DNA from 2 places in the Pseudoalteromonas sp. c7(2019) genome. Region 1 is predicted to be linked to the other one. Evidence: predicted binding sites of a transcription regulator. Region 1 holds the regulator's gene; the other holds the start of a gene.
What was found. Region 1 encodes MetJ, which represses methionine synthesis genes. Its sites were predicted from a motif close to TAGACGTCTAGACGTCTA; they were not measured.
Positions count from the first base shown of each region.

Region 2: the regulator MetJ is predicted to act here: its motif matches at 7,583-7,600, upstream of metK (methionine adenosyltransferase).

Region 1 covers NZ_WTKS01000008.1:67,371-78,205, reverse strand. The annotation lists gene metL (bifunctional aspartate kinase/homoserine dehydrogenase II) at 1-2,007, opposite strand, end outside; gene metB (cystathionine gamma-synthase) at 2,013-3,260, opposite strand; gene metJ (met regulon transcriptional regulator MetJ) at 3,550-3,870, shown strand; gene GQR38_RS10625 (malic enzyme-like NAD(P)-binding protein) at 3,953-5,194, opposite strand; gene rpmE (50S ribosomal protein L31) at 5,883-6,098, opposite strand; gene priA (primosomal protein N') at 6,329-8,515, shown strand; gene GQR38_RS10610 (SPOR domain-containing protein) at 8,536-9,063, shown strand; gene hslV (ATP-dependent protease subunit HslV) at 9,143-9,661, shown strand; gene hslU (HslU--HslV peptidase ATPase subunit) at 9,673-10,835, shown strand, end outside.
Region 2 covers NZ_WTKS01000021.1:43,315-54,149, forward strand. The annotation lists gene GQR38_RS18375 (VWA domain-containing protein) at 1-664, shown strand, start outside; gene GQR38_RS18380 (hypothetical protein) at 666-1,088, shown strand; gene GQR38_RS18385 (hypothetical protein) at 1,487-2,287, opposite strand; gene GQR38_RS18390 (GNAT family N-acetyltransferase) at 2,475-2,930, opposite strand; gene GQR38_RS18395 (divalent metal cation transporter) at 2,995-4,170, opposite strand; gene raiA (ribosome-associated translation inhibitor RaiA) at 4,373-4,729, opposite strand; gene GQR38_RS18405 (pyrimidine/purine nucleoside phosphorylase) at 4,907-5,221, opposite strand; gene tkt (transketolase) at 5,406-7,397, opposite strand; gene metK (methionine adenosyltransferase) at 7,702-8,853, shown strand; gene GQR38_RS18420 (hypothetical protein) at 9,029-9,577, shown strand; gene GQR38_RS18425 (5-formyltetrahydrofolate cyclo-ligase) at 9,596-10,192, shown strand; gene rpiA (ribose-5-phosphate isomerase RpiA) at 10,246-10,835, shown strand, end outside.

The sequences.
Region 1 (10,835 bases):
TTCATCTGGCATCAATGCCGATAAGCTAATATCGTCAAGTTCAAGCTCAACACCTAGCTCTCGAGCTAAAATAAGTAGCTTACGCTGCATATCTCGCCCAGATAAATCTTCGCGAGGGTCTGGCTCTGTGAATCCCATTTTCTGAGCTTCCAGTAGCAACTCAGAAAATGGCCTTGTTCCATCATATTTACTACATAACCACGAAAGCGTGCCTGAGAAAACACCTTCTATACGTGTTATTTTATCGCCACTATTTTGCAAATCAGCCAAAGCAAAGTTAATAGGTAAGCCAGCGCCTACACTGGTGTTATATCGCCAATGTAAATTACGTTCTGTAATATTACTACGAAGTGCTTTATACCAAGTAGTCGGTGCTGTTCCAGCGTATTTATTAGCACTAATTAAATGACAGTTTCTATCTACAAAGTCTGGATATAACAAGCTAAATTGTTCACTTGCGGTAATATCAATTACAATTTTATGCTCGTAATCGAGCTCATTTATAGCATTCAGTAAATCTGCAGATTGATAGCTATTTGCCTCATGCTGCCATTGAGTTTTCCATTGCTGTGTATTAATACCACTTGCATTAAACAGCATTTTTTTAGAGCGAATTAGACCGACTAATTTAATACTAAAGTCATCCGATAAACGCTCAAATTGTGCCGATAACTGTTTAATGAAAACGTCGCCAACGTTACCAAGCCCCGCAACTATAATTGCGATTTCTTGGCCTTTATTAATTAGCTTATCGTGTAAGTCACTTTGTATATCACTATCTATAAATTGATCGGTAAGCAATAAAGCATAGCCAGTATCTTGATGGGCAAAACGAGGTTTTATGCTGTGGAGTTTTAATAAATCTAATGCTTGTAAGCTTAATGTATTAACGTCTTGCTCAGGCGCTACAATTGCACAACCGTTTAAATTTGACTCGCTAATATTTGCCCTACCCGCAAAATAATTAATAACCAGATAAGTTTGTGCTGCAGGTACTACTAAATACACTTCACCATTATGGTTAAAGTGATGAAGGCTATGCTGAATAAGCTGACTAACACTTGCAACCTCACCTTCACTTAATCCTTCAACCATTAATAGGTCAACATTTTGCAACGTGGTTATAAAGCGCTTTTTCTTCGCTGAACCTTCTTTGACTATATCTGTTGGACTTGCTTGTACGTCAAAACTACTGCGAACAGCTAGCTTAATATCTGTGTTTTTAAGTGGCGATAGTGTTTTTGCATGTAATACAGGGTTACCCAAACGAGCTAATAAATTAGCTTGCCCACGGCAAATTTTGCCGTATTTAATCGCTTTTTTTACCTTTCGAGGATCAGTGCTATACACTCCCTGTGTATCAGTCCAAATACATACTTGCTTAGCATTGCAATAATTTGCAAGTAGTGTTGCACTGTAGTCACTGCCATTTCGGCCAAGCGTTACAGTATCGCCTTTGATATCTGCTGCAATAAACCCAGTAACAACATTTATCTTATTAGGCAAAATTAACTGCCCACATTGCTGCGCATTTTGCGCATGCATTAATTCGCCATCATTTAAGGTAAAAAGAGTACGTGCATCTTGAGCGCATGCCTCAATATTTAGCTGCTGTAAATAAGTAGCGAGTAAACGTGCTGACCACAGTTCGCCATGTGCAAGTAATGCAGCCTCTTTTAGCTGCTCAGCTTGAGTAAGTTCTGCAATATAGCTAAGTTCGATACTTAGTGTTTTAAGTGCGCTGCGCTTTAAATCAGCTTGTAATAACTGCTCTATTAAATCACTTTGATGGTTATTTAACTGCAGTAAAATATCAGCTACTGCTTGAGTATCTTGTTTTTGATAGCTTTGCCAAAGTAATACTAGCGTATCGGTTGTCTTACCCGCAGCCGATACCACCACACAGTCGCCCGTCTGAGTATGCCCAATAATTATTTTAGCTACGCTTTGATAGCGCTCACTAGAGCTTAAACTCGAGCCACCAAATTTATGTACACAATTGACCATATTAATCACCAAAGCGCCGGACGGGCTGCACTTAATTTAACGTTACCACCAGGAGTGCCTGCTCCTTTGCCTACACGGCCAACATTTTTATTTTGCCCTGGTTTTACAAGTTCAAACACTCGTTCAAAATCAGCGACTAAATCGTGTATATCTTCAATACCTACCGAAATACGAATAAGCGTATCGCCCACACCCGCCTCTAAACGTGCTGTTGCCTCCATACCTGCGTGCGTCATAGTTGCAGGGTGACAAATTAAGCTCTCTACGCCACCTAGTGACTCAGCTAAACTAAACGTTTTAAGGCTAGTTAAAAATGCTGCAGCGTCATTTATATCGCCTTTAATATCAAAACTAACCATGCCACCAAAACCAAGTTGCTGTGCTTTAGCCAGCTCATGTTGAGGATGTGACTCAAGACCTGGGTAGTAAACTTGGCTTACATATTCAGAGCTTTCAAGGTACTTAGCTATTGCCAGTGCATTTTCTTGATGCTGCCTTAGGCGCACATTTAAAGTACGTAAACCACGAAGCGTTAAATAGCTATCAAAAGGCGCACCCGTAATACCAATGTTATTAGCCCACCAAGCAAGCTCATCGCCTAACTTTTGTGTTGCTGCAATAACAGCGCCGCCTACTACATCTGAGTGTCCGTTAATGTATTTAGTGGTTGAATGCACCACAATATCTACACCAAACTTAATAGGGTTTTGTAAGGCAGGCGACAAAAACGTGTTATCTGCAGCCACCAATGCACCGCATTGCTTAGCCACATCGGTAACCGCTTTAATATCTGTTAAACGAAGTACTGGGTTACTTGGGGTTTCTATCCAAATAAGCTTTGGTTTAATTACTAAAATTTGTTGAAGGCTTTCTTCTTTTGTTAAATCTAATATTTCGAGCTTTAGTAGTCCGCGTTTTTGTAAAGATGTAAATAAACGATAGCTGCCACCATAACAATCATGTGGAATTACTAACGTATCGTCACTATTAAGTAGCTGAGTAGCTAAATGCACGGCAGCCATGCCTGTAGCTGTAATTATGCCACGAGCGCCACCTTCAAGCTTAGCAAGCGTCTCAGCTAAAATATCACGATTAGGATTACCGCTACGACCATAATCATACTCACGCTTAGTATCAAAGTCGGCAAACGAATAAGTAGTCGATAAATAAATTGGCGGTACCACCGCACCATGATGTTTATCAGCATCAACGCCGTTACGTACAGCAATGGTCGCTTTGTTTTTTTCGCTCATATTCGTCACCTGATTAATTTGGATGTTTAGACGTCTAAAAGAGTAAGTTATCCGTTTTGATAAGTCAAAGTATTTTAAAGCTCTAGATGGCTAAAAGTAGAAGGGGCCTCTGCGAATAACACATTTTAGCTCACAAAAGTGTGCTTATCTTTACACCTACAATAGGCTTATTAAGATAGATCGGTATCTATTATTTGACTATCTTTTTTAAATCGATAGAATTTCACGCATATTTACACGCTTTTTATACCGTGTGAGAAATTAATAATCTGAGGCAACGATACATCTTATGGCTAAATGGAATGGTGAGTATATTCACCCATACGCAGAACACGGTAAAAAATCAGAGCAAGTTAAAAAGATCACCGTTTCGATCCCGCTAAATGTATTAAAGGTATTAACTGACGAACGTACACGTCGTCAAATCAATAACCTTCGCCATGCTACAAATAGTGAATTGCTATGTGAGGCATTTTTGCATGCTTTTACTGGCCAACCTTTACCAAATGACGATGACTTACGTAAAGATAACGCCGAAAAAGTGCCAGAAGAAGTTAAAAAAATAATGCAAGAAATGGGTCTAGAAGTACCCGTTTTAAACGAAGAATAAATATTACAAAGACAAAAAAACCTCAGTAATTACTGAGGTTTTTTTATGTCTAAATTTTATTGCATAGCTCTACTGTATAGATTTACTGCATATAGTTTTCAGGTAGCTCAATTTGTGCAACACCTGACTCAATAGCAGCAAGTGCAACAGCTCTTGCTATACGCGGCAGTAAACGTGGATCCATTGGTTTTGGAATAATATACTGCGCACCAAATTCTAGTTTATCTACACCAGCGGCTTTTAAAACTTCTGCAGGTACTGGCTCTTTGGCAATACTTCGAATAGCATCTACTGCAGCAATTTTCATTTCATCGTTAATAGCGCTTGCACGTACATCAAGTGCACCACGGAAAATAAACGGGAAACATAAAACATTATTAACTTGGTTAGGGTAATCAGAGCGTCCTGTTGCCATGATTAAATCGTTGCGTGCGCCGTGCGCAAGTGCAGGATCAATCTCAGGATCTGGATTTGAACATGCAAACACAACTGGTTTTGCAGCCATTAGCTTTAAATCTTCAGCCGCTAATAAGTTAGGGCCAGAAACACCCACAAATACATCCGCATCTGCAATTACATCTTGCAATGTACGCTTATCGGTATTGTTAGCAAAAAGCTGTTTATATTCATTTAAGTCATCGCGGCGGGTATGAATAACACCTTTGCGGTCAAGCATATAAATGTGTTCACGCAGTGCACCACACTTAATTAACAGCTCCATACACGCAACAGCGGCAGCGCCTGCACCTAAACATACAATAATTGCATCTTCAATTGACTTACCTTGTACTTCTAGCGCATTTAACATACCAGCAGCCGTTACAATGGCAGTACCGTGTTGATCATCATGAAAAACAGGAATACTACAACGCTCTATTAATGCTTTTTCTATTTCAAAACACTCTGGTGCTTTAATATCTTCAAGGTTAATACCACCGAATGTGTCGGCAATATTGGCAACCGTATTAATAAAGTCTTCTGTTGTTTTGTGCTTAACTTCAATATCGATAGAATCAAGCCCTGCAAAACGTTTAAACAATAACGCTTTACCTTCCATTACGGGCTTAGACGCTAAAGGACCTAAATTACCAAGGCCTAGAATTGCAGTACCATTAGTAATAACCGCAACCATGTTACCTTTACCAGTATATTTATAAGCATTTGCAGGATCTGCAGCTATTTCACGTACAGGTTCGGCAACACCTGGGCTATACGCAAGTGCAAGATCATGAGCCGTTTCAGCTGGTTTTGTAAGCTCAATGCTAATTTTACCTGGTACGGGATGTGAGTGGTAATGTAGTGCTTGTTCACGAAAGTCAGACATAACGCGATTGTATCCTGCAATTTAAGTTAAAGTGAGAGATGGAGTCTTGGGGTACGATACCCTTATTATTTTTAAATTCCAAGCAATATCAGGTCTATCCTGTTATATGCTATATCCTATAATTTTAAGAGGTTTTTCAGTAACTTTGCAGGATTATATCAACATTTAATAAATAAAAATTCACCTAAAAAGTAAGTTTTAAGGTGCTTTTATGCCTATCAAAATCTTATAAAATGTATACTTAAAGTATCAGCATAAACTTAGAATAACAGCCTACTACCCTACTTTAAAAACAGATAAGCCCACGTTAGCTACTTTTATCAACCTAGTTAAAAATTGTACTATTTAAAATATAGAGAATATCTATCGATTTGTCTGTAAAGGATTATGCATACTCAGAATAAGAATAGGAAATAGTTATGCAAAAGGAGGGGATCGTTAAAATCAACGAAATAATACCAATCTGCTTATATATGGGGTCTATTTAACGTTAAGAAAATTACGCTAGAACTAGGCTAAAATTTTTGTATCTAGTTGTTCTAAATAAAAATTTTTTAACGACGTTATAGTGCAATTTAATTCGTTAAATTGCTCAAAGATTTATGCAGGTTGGTATAAGATAATAAATAACAAATTTTAGGCACAAAAAAAGCACCCTAAGGTGCTTTTTTTAACTAAACAGCAATAATTACTTCTTGCTGGCAAGTGCACCGAAGCGCTTGTTGAAGCGATCAACACGTCCGCCAGTGTCTAAAACTTTTTGCTTACCAGTGTAAAACGGGTGACACGCAGAACATACGTCTAAGTGAATGTCTTTACAAAGAGTTGAGCTAGTTTCGAATTTATTTCCACATGAACATGTTGCAGAAATTACTTCGTACTTAGGGTGAATACCTTCTTTCATAGGAACCTCTAGTTAAGGCCGCATCGCTCTCCAAACCCGGAGTTTGGCACCATACGTCGTTAAAACAAATTTGTTGGTGGCGGATTTTATCCAACAACCTCCCCCCACACAAGTATTTATTTATATTTTTGCCAAAAAAGTGAACAATCTCTGTCTCAAGCGCTATTGCTAGTAGGTTTTTAGCGTTATTTTTAGTACATTACAGCATTAATTTTACGGGTTGAGTTGTTATGAGTTTTGTTGAAGTTGCTATTAAAGTCCCGCTTCCACGCACCTTTGATTATAAAATAGAAGAACAGCTCAGTGGCTTATCAACTCCTTTACTACCTGGCATGCGGGTTTTGGTACCTTTTGGTAATCAAAAAAAAGTAGCGGTTGTTTTGGGTATTAAAAGCAGTACCGACGTCCCTTTAAATAAAATTAAAAATATTATAGAGGTAATAGACGACGCCCCTATTTTAAGTGCCCAGCATTTAGAACTCCTTAGCTTTACTGCCCGCTATTATTGCTACCCATTAGGCGAAACTATTCATATAGCGCTACCTGGTGCACTTCGCCAAGGTGAATCGCCTGATAAAACCAGTATTAATATGGTTGCCCTGACAGAAAAAGGTGCAAAAGTACCGTCGTTAAAAGCTAAAACACAGCTCAACCTATTAAAGCAGTTATCGCAATCAGGTAAGTCATCATTAACTGAGTTAAAAGCACTGGGCTTTAGTAAAAAAACAATAGATAGCTTAATAGATAAAGAACTCATAACACAAACTATTGAGCACGATAACCAATGGCAAAGTGTTGCTCCAACCGTCGGTAGTAAACCAGTACTAAATAAAGAACAAGCGGTTGCTTGCACAGCTATAAATCAAAGTACTGGCTTTAGCAGCTTCTTATTAGAAGGCGTAACGGGCAGCGGTAAAACCGAAGTGTATTTACAGTGCCTAGAAGAAGTACTCAAACGTGGCGAGCAAGCCCTCGTACTCGTGCCCGAAATCGGCCTAACACCACAAACCGTAAACCGTTTTCGCCGCCGCTTTCCTGATACACCCATTATGCTTTGGCACTCAGCACTTACCGACAACGAACGTTTACAAACATGGCGTTTTTGCGAAAAAGGCAGTTGCGCGATAGTTATTGGCACGCGTTCGAGTATTTTTCTACCATTTTTAAAACTCGGTATGATTGTTGTTGATGAAGAACACGACTCGTCATTTAAACAACAAGATACCCTTCGTTACCATGCTCGTGATTTAGCCGCTTACAGAGCTTTTCAGCATAAAATTCCGCTTATATTAGGCAGCGCCACACCCGCGCTTGAAACACTTCACAAAGCAATTAATAACAAATACCAGCTATTAAGTTTAACGGAGCGTGCGCAAACAGCGACTGACAATCAGTTTAAGTTACTCGATATGAAAGGTCAGCCCGACCAAGCAGGTATTGCACATGCAAGCCTTGCTACTATGCGTCAGCACTTAAATCGCGGTAAACAGGTTATGGTATTTTTAAATCGCCGAGGTTTCTCACCAACCCTTATTTGCCATGAGTGCGGTTGGTTGAGCGAGTGTAAACGATGCAGTACCAGCGCTACATTTCATAAAGCGATTGGGCAAATGATCTGTCATCACTGTGGCGACCAGTACCCTGTCCCTCACCAATGCCCTGACTGTGGAAGTACGCAAATATTTCCTAACGGTAAAGGCACAGAGCAAATTGAAGAGTTTTTATCGACCGAGTTCCCTGATACACCCGTTACTCGTATAGACCGCGATTCAACTCGCCGAAAAGGTAGCCTTGAAAAAGCACTTGATGAAATAAACCTAGGGGGCGCACGCATTTTAGTGGGCACACAAATGCTTGCCAAAGGCCATCACTTTGCAGATGTGAGCCTTGTTATAATTTTAGATGTAGATAGCGGCTTATACTCATGCGACTTCAGAGCGACAGAGCATTTAGCGCAATTAGTCACCCAAGTAGCGGGGCGTGCTGGACGTTCAGGAGAACCTGGTCAAGTGTTATTACAAACACACTTTCCAGAACACCCTCTTTTGCAAGACTTAGTTAATAATGGTTACCAAGACTTTGCCCGCTTTGCTCTTAGTGAGCGCGATGATGCTGACTTACCGCCCATTACAAATATGGCCATTGTGCGTGCACAAGGACATAGTATTAAACTAGTCGTCGATTTTTTGACGGATTTGGTTCCTGTGAATGGGGTATCTGGTATACAATTGCTCGGTCCGATCCCTGCCCCACTTGAAAGAGTCGCAGGCATGTATCGTTTTCAATTGCATATTCAAGCGCAAGATCGTCGCATATTACATCAGTACCTTGCGCAAATGGTTGATTATTTAAGTACCAGTAAACTTGCACAAAAAGTACGCTGGAGCTTAGACGTAGACCCTATAGACATGATTTAGGTTAAGGCCAAAATAACACCATGGCACAGCACGATTATATTAATAAAAAGCCTGCAGGCAGAAACAGTAAAAAAAACGCACCCGCTAAAAAACCATTTCCTATTCTTTTAGCCGTTATAGCCATCTTACTTGTAGGTGGTTTTGCCTACACACTATGGTTTATAAAAAGTAATGCCGATCCAAAACTTGTCGAAAAACAAGCTAACCCAACTGCACCCGCAAAAGTAGAAGTTGTTATTCCACGTACACCGGAATTTATTAAAGAAATTAGAAACCACGAGATTCAAGTTGAAGTAAAAGAACTTGAGCAAAAAGGTCCTTATGTTATGCAATGCGGTTCGTTCAGAACTCATGCACAAGCTGAATCATTAAAAGCTAAAATCGCATTTGCAGGGCTCATTTCTGAGATAAAACAGGCTGAAGGCAGCAATGGTACTTGGTATAAAGTACGTTTAGGCCCTTACAAAACCAAACGCCAAGCCGAAAGCGATAAAAACAAACTTAAACGTGTAAAAATAGTCGGCTGCGGAATTTGGGGCTGGACTTGAAAATAAACCATTCACCCATATAACCTCATCATAATCGTTTTTTACGAGTTGCCTCTGTAGCTCGATGATGAGGAATAACATGACTACTATCGTAAGTGTTCGCCGCGGCGACAAAGTTGTAATTGGCGGCGATGGCCAAGTTTCACTTGGTAACACCGTAATGAAGGGCAACGCCCGCAAAGTTCGACGTCTTTATAATGGCAAAGTAATCGCTGGTTTTGCCGGCGGTACTGCTGATGCCTTCACTCTTTTCGAACGTTTTGAAAGCAAATTAGAAATGCACCAAGGTAACCTAACTAAAGCCGCAGTAGAAATGGCTAAAGATTGGCGAAGCGACCGTGCACTTCGAAAACTCGAAGCGCTGCTCGCTGTAGCAGACGAAACAGCCTCTTTAATTATTACCGGTAATGGCGATGTGGTTCAGCCAGAAAACGATTTAATTGCAATTGGTAGTGGTGGTAACTTTGCGCAATCAGCGGCAACCGCCCTTTTAGAAAATACAGATTTAAGCGCTCGTGAAATAGTAGAGAAAAGCTTAACTATTGCAGGCAACATCTGCGTATTTACTAATAACTTCCAAACAATCGAAGAATTATAATAGGAACTATCATGTCTGATATGACCCCAAGAGAAATTGTTCACGAGCTAGATCAGCACATTATAGGTCAGGCTAAAGCTAAAAAAGCGGTCGCTATTGCGCTTCGTAATCGCTGGCGCCGTATGCAATTAAATGAAGATTTACGCAGTGAAGTAACACCAAAAAATATATTAATGATTGGTCCAACAGGTGTAGGTAAAACAGAAATTGCCCGTCGTTTAGCAAAACTTGCTAACGCACCATTCATTAAAGTAGAAGCGACTAAATTTACTGAAGTTGGTTATGTTGGTAAAGAAGTAGATACGATCATACGTGACCTCGTTGATGTTTCAATTAAAATGACTCGCGAACAGCAAACTAAAAAGTTTAAACATCGCGCCGAAGAAGCAGCAGAAGAGCGTATTTTAGATGCACTTTTACCACCTGTTAAAGATCAATATGGCGAAAGCCAACGCGACGATACTTCATCTACTCGCCAAACATTTCGTAAAAAATTACGTGAAGGCCAACTAGATGATAAAGAGATCGAGATTGAATTAGCGCAAGCTCAATCAAACGTAGAAATTATGGCGCCTCCTGGTATGGAAGATATGACCAACCAGTTACAAAGCATGTTTCAAAACATGGGCGGCGATAAACGCACTAAGCGTAAGTTAAAAATTAAAGAAGCCTTCAAACTATTAACGGAAGAAGAAGCCGCTAAATTAGTAAACCCTGAAGAGCTAAAAGAACAAGCTATTTTTGCAGTAGAGCAAAACGGTATTGTGTTTATTGATGAAATAGACAAAATTTGTAAACGTGGTGATTCTTCAGGCCCTGATGTGAGCCGAGAAGGTGTTCAGCGCGACTTACTACCGTTAATTGAAGGCTCAACAGTAAACACTAAACACGGTATGGTTAAAACTGACCATATGTTGTTTATTGCCTCAGGTGCGTTCCAAATGTCTAAACCATCAGACATGATACCTGAGCTACAAGGTCGCTTACCGATTCGAGTAGAACTTGAGCCACTAACTGCAGATGACTTTAAACGTATCCTGACAGAGCCACATGCATCGCTTACTGAGCAACAACGAGAGCTCCTTAAAACTGAGCAAGTAACGATTGAGTTTAGTGATGATGCTATTGAGCGTATTGCTAAGGCAGCGTGGCAAGTTAACGAAAAAACCGAAAA
Region 2 (10,835 bases), on a different contig from region 1:
CAAAAACCTCGACACCGACAGAGAAATTAGTTCGCGCACAGTTAAACTCGCCCTTAAAAAACTACGTAAATTTGCCCGCACTGGCGCAAGCGACACGCTTGATTTAAACGAGACTATTCGCGCTACTGCAAAACAAGGCGGCATGCTTGATGTAAAAATGGCACCCGAACGCCACAATGCCGTAAAAGTACTCATGCTGTTTGATATTGGCGGCTCAATGGATGACTACATTCATACCTGCGAAGAATTATTTAGCGCCGCCCACAGCGAGTTTAAACACCTAGAGTTTTACTACTTTCATAACTGTTTATACGAGCACGTTTGGCAAGACAACGCGCGCCGCCATTCAAACGTGATTGACACCATGACGCTGATTAATAAATTTACCAGCGACTATAAAGTAATATTTGTTGGCGATGCTACTATGGGCCCTTACGAAATAGCTTATGCGGGCGGCTCGGTAGAGCACTACAATGAAGAGCCCGGCAGTGCATGGTTACAACGTGTCACAAACCACTTTGATAAAGTCGCCTGGCTCAACCCACAACCGGTTGAACACTGGCCGTACTATCAATCAATTGGCTTTATAAAAGAGCTAATGAACAATCGCATGTATGCGCTGAGCTTGGATGGAATAAGTAGAGCGATAAAAGAGCTGAGTTAAAATGAGTAATAGGAATATATTAAAACTAGTTTTGTTTGCATCACTTATTATAAATATGGTTTTTGTTACTATCTTTCTAAGTGACTCTAAAAAGGATAAAAGCATTTATTTATTAGCAAGCAATGTTGAAGCTAAATGCTTGAATGACTGGAAATCACAAGACTCTAGGGTGCCTTTTATTAACTCTCATCAAATTTTAGGGCCAGATCCTTTTACTGAATATAACCTTTTAGAGCTGGGAGGTTATGATCAGTCAACATCTTTCACATACGAATTCTCAGCATGTTTTAAAGATAAATTTTCTACAGTAAGAACAATTGCAGAGATGAAATATGCTATTGATTTCATGGGTAAGCAATCAAAAAATGTTGGATTTTATAAATTACCAAATTCTGATGAAATTATTGTTTACTCAAATGAGTAACAATTAGGCTAGATTGGCTAAACTCACAACTCGTCGAGCATTGGCTGCACTATCAATCAATTGGCTTTATAAAAAAGCTAATGAATAATCGCATGTATGCGCTTAGTTTAGATGGGGTCAGTGGAGCGATAAAAGAGCTGAGTTAGATGCGAACTAACGACAGTTCAGTTCCTGCAGCTAACCTTCTAGGCGTGTATCTGAAACTCTGTTGGGTGGCGCCTTCGGCTTAACCAACCTACCTTTTGACGTAGGTCGAATAAGTAGCGAAGCCACGCCATCCGACAAAAATGAAGAATTTACTAGAAACAACCCGACTTACCACGTTAATCGTATGCAAGCTAAACACCTCTCATACTTGTGGTTCTTTAGAAATAGAAGTTTCTTTTATGGTCGTAAATTTAAGTTATCTTTAACTTTTCTAACTCTTCATATATTTTAAAAACTTCTCCTATTATTGAATTACTTTTAGCTCCTAGGAGCTTTGGCATCCTATGAAATAGTGATCCTTTTCGTTTGTAATCTAAGCCAGGATAGTGCGATATAAACTCGTTTTTATTATTAACTACGTAACCACACTTTATTTCTGAGCTCCTCATTTTTGAGACTGCACTGGTATAATAATTAGCTCTCAACTCGTAATTATGAATTGCGTCTTCTAACTCTTCTAAAATACAAAGCAAACGTTTAGTTTTAGTGCCTATTAATATTTCTAAGTATGTACTCATAGAAAAAATATTAGCAGCCTGTGCACTTAGCTGGTGGTATCGGATAGAAACCGCTTCTTCAAGCAGCTTCAACTCATTCTCAAGCTCTTGTATTTCATTAATTATTTCGGGTATTTTTAAATCTTCTTTAGCTTTACGATCCAACTTAGCAAATAGTAAATAAGCCTCATCAGCCATCTCAAGAACAAAATTAGGCAATGATTGTACCTGTTTACTGAGAAACTCTCTAAACTCTTTAACACCTTGATTATGCCTAAATAATATAAATTCTCTTACAGCAACAAGAGCAGCTACAACTGTAGCCATTCCACCAGAAAAGCTTCCAAAGTTTGCTAAAATATTACTAGACACTCCCTTTGCTGATAGAATTATAAATGAGCCATATAAAAGAGTTGCTATTGAAAGCCAAAGAGCGAGCCAAAAGAAGTAATTTATATAAAGTCGACCTACTTTTACTTTTAGATGCTTAAGCATTTAACATTTCCTTTACATAGACATCTAGTAACATAACACAATCTCGGCTTCCCCTTATAAAAGCAAAGTATCAAATCTTGACTTCATACATCATAATTTTTAACTGTCAGCTTCACGCTCTGAGCCGCCATACAAATAATATATACGTCGTCTGACTATAAAACCTTACTTTCTCGTTCATTTTTGTTCAAAGCCCTTTACTCATAAACAAGCTGTACGGATCTAGCTCATAATAACCAAATGGTTCGCATTCTTTAAAACCAAACTGAGTGTAAAGCTTTTGTGCGGGTAAAAATGCTTCAGCAGTGCCGGTCTCTAAACTTAGCTTTTTATAACCTTGCAAGGTCGCTTGCTCAATAATATGCGTGAGTAACTTAGCGGCTATGCCTTGGCGTAAATAGCTGCTTGATGAGCGCATTGATTTAATTTCGCCATGAGTGGCATTGAGCGCTTTTAAAGCGCCAACACCCGCTAAATTATTATCAATCCATAAGCTATAAAAAGTTATGTCGGGCTGAGTGAGTTTGCTCACATCAAGTGCATGCACGCTCTCAACGGGTGAGTGTTTTAGCATATCGTTATGGTGTGCTTGTAGTAGCTTTATAACGTGTGGGTTTGAAAGATCACCTATTCTAATATTCATTTATACCTCATTTAAATTTTAAGCTTTAGGGCTTTAATTAAAACCCTAAAGTAAGTGATTATATTTAGAATGCTAGTTTCCACACTACAAACGCGACAGCAAACCCAACTAAGTACACTAAACCTAACCACGTTAAACTACGTAGTAACACGCTATGCTTAATAGCAGGCTCTGATCGCACAAGGCTAAAGTTGAGCCATGCAAATACAGGCGTTGTAACAAATGAAAGTGTCATAGCAAACGTAAGCATGGGGCCAAGGGCTGATTTAAAAAATAAAATAACGGCCATGCCAGCAAGTGCTTGTAGTATTAACCAAATATTTAGGCTGTGTTTTGATTGCTTAAAGCCAAGTAGTTTATGAGATTCGTTAAGCGTACGGGCGTAGCCATCTAGCACGGTGAGTGTAGTGCCAAACATACATAAAAAGGCGATTGCTGATACAAGCGGCCTTGCCCACTCGCCTATTGTTAATGCGTACATATCAATAAGCTGCTTGGCAAACGCGACACCGCCGAGTTCTATACTACTGGTTTGCCCGTACTGCACTAATACACCTAAGCTAAAAAATACCAAGGCTAAGCCAGCTGTAAGCCAGTAACCTACGTTAAAATCGAACAAGCCTTGGCTTTTAGAAACTGTTTGTTGCGCTTGTTTTTCTTTTAGCCATAAAGAACTTAATGCAGATATTTCGATAGGGGCTGGCATCCAGCCCATTAAAGCCACCATAAAGCTAAGCATGGCAAGTTCATACGGTGAAGGTCCCACATAATCAGCAGGTGCCATTGGGCCGTTACTAAATGCAATGGCAAGGGCAATCAAAGTAGCGAGCGTAAGCAGCCCCATAATGCCTTTGGCAACGTTATCTAGCGCTTTAAAGTGTCCAAGTAGCAATATAACTAAACATACACCCAGCAGCATCCAACAAAGCAAGGTTACTTCAATAACCATGGGTAAGGCGTAATGCAGTAAGCTTGCGGTAAGCAGTAATACGCCGGCGGTATTAACAACAGCGGCAACAATGTTTAAGCCAATAAAACTGTAGAAGTAAAACGGGCCTTTGCTTTTATAGCCCTCCACTAGGCTATTTTTAGTGGCGAGTGTGTATTCCATACCAAAGCGAAAAAACGGGTACTTTAAAACATTAACAACGAGGATAAGCCAAAATAATTGCCAGCCAAATATTGCCCCAGCTTGCGTAGAGGCAACTAGGTGAGATCCGCCAATAGCGGCTGTTGCCATGAGTATTCCAGGCCCAAGCGCACCTAGTCGAGACTTCCATACTGCTTTTGTTGTGTGCATTAATTTCTCAAAATATGTGTGTTGTGTGTTCTTTTTATCAATTTTTATAATTAATAAACTGCAAGAACGCATAACTTACCTAAATTACAGGCAATAAAAAAGAGCCATACGGCTCTTTTTTACAATACTTTGTGACTAAATTTTATTTAAGATCCATCTCTTGGATGATCTCGTGTGCGATTTCAGGTGTAGTGCTAACAGGCTTTTCGTGTAAGTTTGCTTTTATCTGCCCTTTTCGATGTTTTAGTGCTGCATCGAGTTTTTTAGCTGCACTTGCAATGGCAGGGTACATAACTTCGTTTTCCCCTTTTACCGATATGCGCGTGCCTTCATAATTAGTGCTAATTTCAGCTTGGATTTTATGATGTTCTTTAGACAAAATAATTTCGAGTGCAATAAGCGATGGGAAATGGCTCTCGATTTTTGAAAATTTTTCGTTGATGTGCTCTCTAATAGAGTCAGTAACTTCAACATGGTGACCAGAAAGATTAATTTTCATAGGGTATCCTTTTATTTGTTACCTCATAAATAGTATTGGGGGCTATTTAGATTAACACAAGGAAAAAAGAGATATATTTGAGGTTTATTTGCGGTTTTTGGTGATTTAAATCATGCGTTGCGCAAAGTTTATGCAAAGCCCATAGTGCATGGGCTTTCAGACGTCTAGCTGTACTGATTAATCTGTGTACGAACAACAGTAGTCAGCAAAATCAGATACTTTTACTTTAAAGCTTACATTTGCATCAACATTAAACGATTCACCCGCGTTAAATGTTTTCCACTCACTTGCGCCTGGTAATAAAATATCCCATTGGCCAGCTAAAAGCTCCATGCACTCTTTTTGGTTTGTATCAAAAACAAACTCACCTGGTTGCATAAAGCCTAACGTTTTCGCTTCGCCATCACCTAAAATAACGGTACGGCTCGACACTTTTCCGTCAAAATATACATTGGCTTTTTTTACTACACTCACGTTATCGAACTTTGGCATTTTTAGCTCCTGCTATTAATTTAAGATTTTTATTTATAAATTTTATCGCACTACCTTGCCTGATAGCTTACTTTCTTGCAAGGAAAGCTGCATTGATCAAGGTGAAGTTGCTTCATGTAAGGGCATAAAAAAACCCGCAACATGTGCGGGTTTTTCAATTACTTACTTTATTTAATCAAAGCGATTAAAAAAGCTCGTTTGCTTTGCTTACAATGTTTGCCACTGTAAAACCAAAGTGCTCAAACAGCTCGCCTGCAGGTGCTGACTCACCAAAGGTAGTCATACCTACTACTGCGCCGTTTAGGCCTACGTACTTGTACCAGTAGTCAGCAATACCTGCTTCTACTGCTACGCGGCGTGAAACAGATGCCGGTAATACGCTTTCTTTGTATGCTGCGCTTTGATCTTCAAAGGCATCAGTACATGGCATAGATACAACACGTACCTTTTTACCTTGGCTGCGTAGTTCGCTTGCTGAATCTTGTGCTAGTTGCACTTCAGAGCCCGTCGCAATAAAGATAATCTCTGGATTGCCGTCACAGCTAAGGATGTAACCACCCTTTTTAACGTCACTTAATTGCTGTGCGTCACGTGCTTGTTGCTCAAGACCTTGGCGAGTAAAGATAAGCGATGTAGGGCCGTCTTTACGCTCAATAGCTTGTTGCCATGCAATTGCCGACTCAACTTGGTCACATGGACGCCAGTTGTATAAGTTAGGCGTTAAACGCATGCTTGCAATTTGCTCTACTGGTTGGTGAGTTGGACCATCTTCACCTAAACCAATTGAATCGTGCGTGTATACAAAAATGCTTGGTTGCTTCATTAATGCAGCCATACGCACAGCATTTTTTGCATATTCAACAAACATTAAGAACGTAGCACCGTAAGGAATAAAGCCTTTATGAAGGGCAATACCATTCATAATTGCCGACATACCAAACTCACGTACACCGTAATAAATGTAGTTACCGCTTGCATCATCGCGTGTTAAACCTTTAGAGCCATCCCAAATAGTTAAGTTTGAGCCAGCTAAATCGGCTGAGCCACCCATAAATTCTGGTAATAACGGACCAAACGCATTTAATGCATTTTGTGATGCTTTACGAGACGCTGGGTTTGCAGGGTTTGCTTGTAATTGCTCAATGTACGCTTGTGATTTTGCAGCCCAATCGCCAGGCAGTTCGTTATTAATACGACGTTTGTATTCAGTTGCAAGCTCTGGGTATGCTTTTGCGTATGCTGCAAATTTTTCGTCCCAGCTTGATTCAAGCTGCTTGCCTTTTTCTTTGCCATCCCACTGTGCGTAAATATCATCAGGAATTTCGAAAGCATCGCCAGTCCAACCTAAAAATTCGCGAGATGCTTTAATTTCGTCATCACCTAGTGGAGCACCGTGACAATCATGGCTACCTGATTTATTAGGTGAGCCGTAACCAATAATTGTTTTACAACAAATTAGTGAAGGTTTATCGGTAACGCTTTTTGCTTCTGCTATTGCAGCACTTACAGCATCGCTGTCGTGGCCATCAACACCACTAATTACATGCCAACCGTATGCTTTAAAGCGAGCTGGCGTGTCATCTGTAAACCAACCTTCTACTTCGCCATCGATTGAGATGCCGTTGTCATCCCAAAATGCAACAAGTTTACCCAGACCTAATGTGCCTGCAAGTGAACCTGCTTCATGAGAAATACCTTCCATAAGGCAGCCATCGCCCATAAATGCATAGGTAAAGTGATCAACAATATCGTGACCTTCACGGTTAAACTGTGCAGCTAGCGCTTTTTCAGCAATTGCCATACCTACGGCATTTGTGATCCCTTGACCTAATGGACCCGTAGTAGTTTCGATTCCTGGTGCATAGCCATATTCAGGGTGACCTGGTGTTTTAGAATGCATTTGACGGAAGTTTTTAATTTCGTCCAGTGGTAAGTCGTAACCACTTAGGTGCAATAGAGAATAGATAAGCATTGAACCGTGGCCGTTTGAAAGAATAAATCTGTCACGGTCAGCCCACTCTGGATTCGTTGGGTTATGTTTTAGATAATCGCGCCATAATACTTCTGCGATATCAGCCATGCCCATAGGGGCTCCAGGGTGACCAGATTTGGCCTTTTGTACTGCGTCCATTGACAAGACGCGAATAGCATTTGCAAGTTCTTTGCGAGATGGCATGAATTCTCCTACCTTTATGTGTATTTGCGCGGGTATTTATGTGTTTGTTTATGCACCCAAGTAACTTGGGTTCGTTTATACCGACCATTCTTACTTATTGTGGGGGCTGTGTGCAATTAAAAACCCTATAAAAGTGAGGCATTATGAATATTTTTTAAGACCAAAAAGTTATTAGTAATTTTATTTAGACGTCTAGGCGTAAAAACACTATGCAAGGTGTTTTGTTTTCGATAAAATACGCCCCTTAATTTTTTAGCGCTAATACCGACGTTTGTGAAGCGCAATATTTGTGAGCAGAATTACAATGGCAAAACATTTATTTACTTCTGAATCAGTTTCTGAAGGTCATCCGGATAAAATCGCCGATCAAATCTCTGATGCGGTACTTGATGCTATCCTAGAGCAAGACTCTCATGCCCGTGTTGCATGCGAAACTTACGTAAAAACCGGTATGGTTATGGTTGGTGGTGAAATCACTACTAGCGCATGGGTTGATATCGAAGAAATTACACGTAAAACAATTCGTGACATTGGCTACACAAATTCAGACATGGGCTTTGATGCCGATTCATGTGCAATTTTAAACACTATCGGTAAACAGTCTCCAGACATTAACCAAGGTGTTGACCGTACTAGCCCAGAAGAGCAAGGCGCTGGCGACCAAGGCTTAATGTTTGGTTACGCATGTAACGAAACAGAAGTACTAATGCCTGCTCCAATTACTTACTCACACCGTTTAGTACAGCGCCAAGCGCAAGTACGCAAAAGCGGCGAGCTTAACTGGTTACGTCCAGATGCAAAATCTCAAGTTACTTTTGCATACGAAAACGGTAAGCCAGTAGGTATTGATGCTGTTGTACTTTCTACTCAGCACAGCGAAGACATTTCGCAAAAAGATTTAGTAGAAGCTGTGATGGAAACAATCATCAAGCCGGTACTTCCTGCAGAACTTATTACAAGTGCAACTAAGTTTTTCATTAACCCAACAGGTCGCTTTGTAATTGGCGGACCAATGGGTGACTGTGGTTTAACTGGTCGTAAAATTATTGTAGATACATACGGTGGTATGGCTCGTCACGGTGGTGGTGCTTTCTCTGGTAAAGATCCATCAAAAGTTGACCGTTCAGCAGCATACGCTGCACGTTACGTTGCTAAAAACATTGTTGCTGCTGGTCTTGCTGACAAGTGTGAGCTACAAGTTTCTTACGCAATTGGTGTTGCAGAGCCTACTTCTATTAGCGTTGAAACGTTTGGTACAAGCAAGCTAGAAGAAAGCCGTTTAATCGAGCTTATTCGTGAACACTTTGACTTACGTCCTTACGGCTTAATTCAAATGCTTGATTTAGAGCGCCCTATCTACCTTCCTACAGCGGCTTACGGCCACTTTGGTCGTGACGAATTCCCTTGGGAACGTACAGATAAAGCAGACGCACTTCGCGCAGCTGCTGGCCTTTAAGCCAAAATTGTTGTAGTAAATTAAAAACGGCCCTTTTAAGGGCCGTTTTTGCATCTAAAACTTATTCGCTATATTGTTTGTAGCGCGTCTACAAAATAACTATTAAATCGACCTCGAATTCTTTTGTACTTTAGGTATATACTCATTTCATTATAAAAGCTTTAGGGACAGTTAAATGGCCGATAACTTTCGCGTTATATTTGCAGGACTTGCCGATAACGTTGACATAAAAACAGCATGTACAAATTTAGCTGCAAAATTAAAAACGTCAGATGAAAAAGTAGCTCTTTTTTTTAAAGGTAAGCCACTGTTTGCACCAAGCGATAAAGACAAAGCGTTAAAACAGGCTAAGTTACTAGCAAGCTTAGGTATTAAAAGTAAGCTGCAAGCTGTTTCAAATGCAATTCAAAATAGCTCCCCCGCAGCTGCAAATAACAACCAACGTGACGAACGTATTTTTGATGCACTCGATTACATCACTAGCAGCTTAATTCGCCTTGAAGAAAAGCTAGACGAGTTAGAGCAACGCCTTCCTGAAGCTCAATTAAAAGCACCAGACGAAAGTATTGACGAATGGCAAGGTGACGATCTAATGCTAGATGATGATTTAGCGCCTCCTAAAAAACGCAGTAACTTACTTTTATATTCATTGATTGCAACTGCCACCATTTTGCTAGTCGTACTGGCTGTTTTTTTAATTTTTCCCGATTTATTCTCTTTTTAAGAATGGTTAATTAATTTAATGAGCAATAAACGCGCAAAAATAAGAGCGAAAATTCGTAACACCCGTAAAAACTTGTCAAATAATCAGCAAATAATTGCTGCGCAATCGCTAAAAATGAATTTTATTCAACATTTAAAAAGCGAAAAAACAACGAATTCAAAGCATATTGCCATTTACTTGAGTAACGATGGGGAACTAGACACTTCATTGTTAATTAAAGAATTATGGAGTTTAAACCATACCGTTTACCTACCTATAATACACCCATTCAATGGCGCTAATTTACTATTTCAGCGCTATGAGAAAAACTCACCCATGAGAGCAAATCGCTATGGTATCTTGGAGCCTAAGCTGAACTGCTCTCAAATATGCCCATTACCAGTGCTTGATTACCTCCTTATGCCATTAGTTGCATTTGATAAACAAGGTAATCGCCTAGGAATGGGAGGTGGGTTTTACGACCGGACATTGGCACGTTTACACGAACAAAATTGGCAAAAACCACAACTAATTGGCCTTGCACATGAATGCCAAAAAGTTGAGGCTCTACCAATCGAGTCGTGGGATGTACCACTTAAAACCATTATCACCCCAGATAAAACATACTGTTGGTAACAATTAAATTTGATTACTAACCGCATATTTCTGACATACATGAGCACAAAGCAATGACACAAGACGAATTAAAAAAAGCAGCTGCTTGGGCAGCACTCGAGTTTGTAAAAGAAAACACTATTGTAGGTGTGGGTACAGGCTCTACTGTTAATCACTTTATTGATGCCCTTGGTTCAGTAAAGGACACTATTGTAGGCGCTGTATCAAGCTCAGAAGCCTCAACCGCGCGCTTACAAGCGTTAGGTATTGAAGTATTTGAGCTTAATAACGTTGCTGCTTTAGATGTATACGTTGACGGCGCTGACGAAATAAACGATCAAAACGAAATGATTAAAGGTGGCGGCGCAGCCCTTACTCGCGAAAAAATAGTAGCCGCTGTAGCTAAACAATTTGTGTGCATTGTAGATGACACCAAATTAGTAAAAACATTAGGCGACTTCCCGCTTCCAGTAGAAGTTATTCCAATGGCTCGCAGCTACGTTGCACGAGAATTATTAAAGCTTGGTGGTGACCCCGTTTATCGCCAAGGCGTAGTTACCGATAACGGTAACGTTATATTAGATGTATTCAACTTAAAAATTACCAATGCTAAACAACTTGAAGCACAAATAAATTCAATTGTTGGCGTAGTTACCAACGGCCT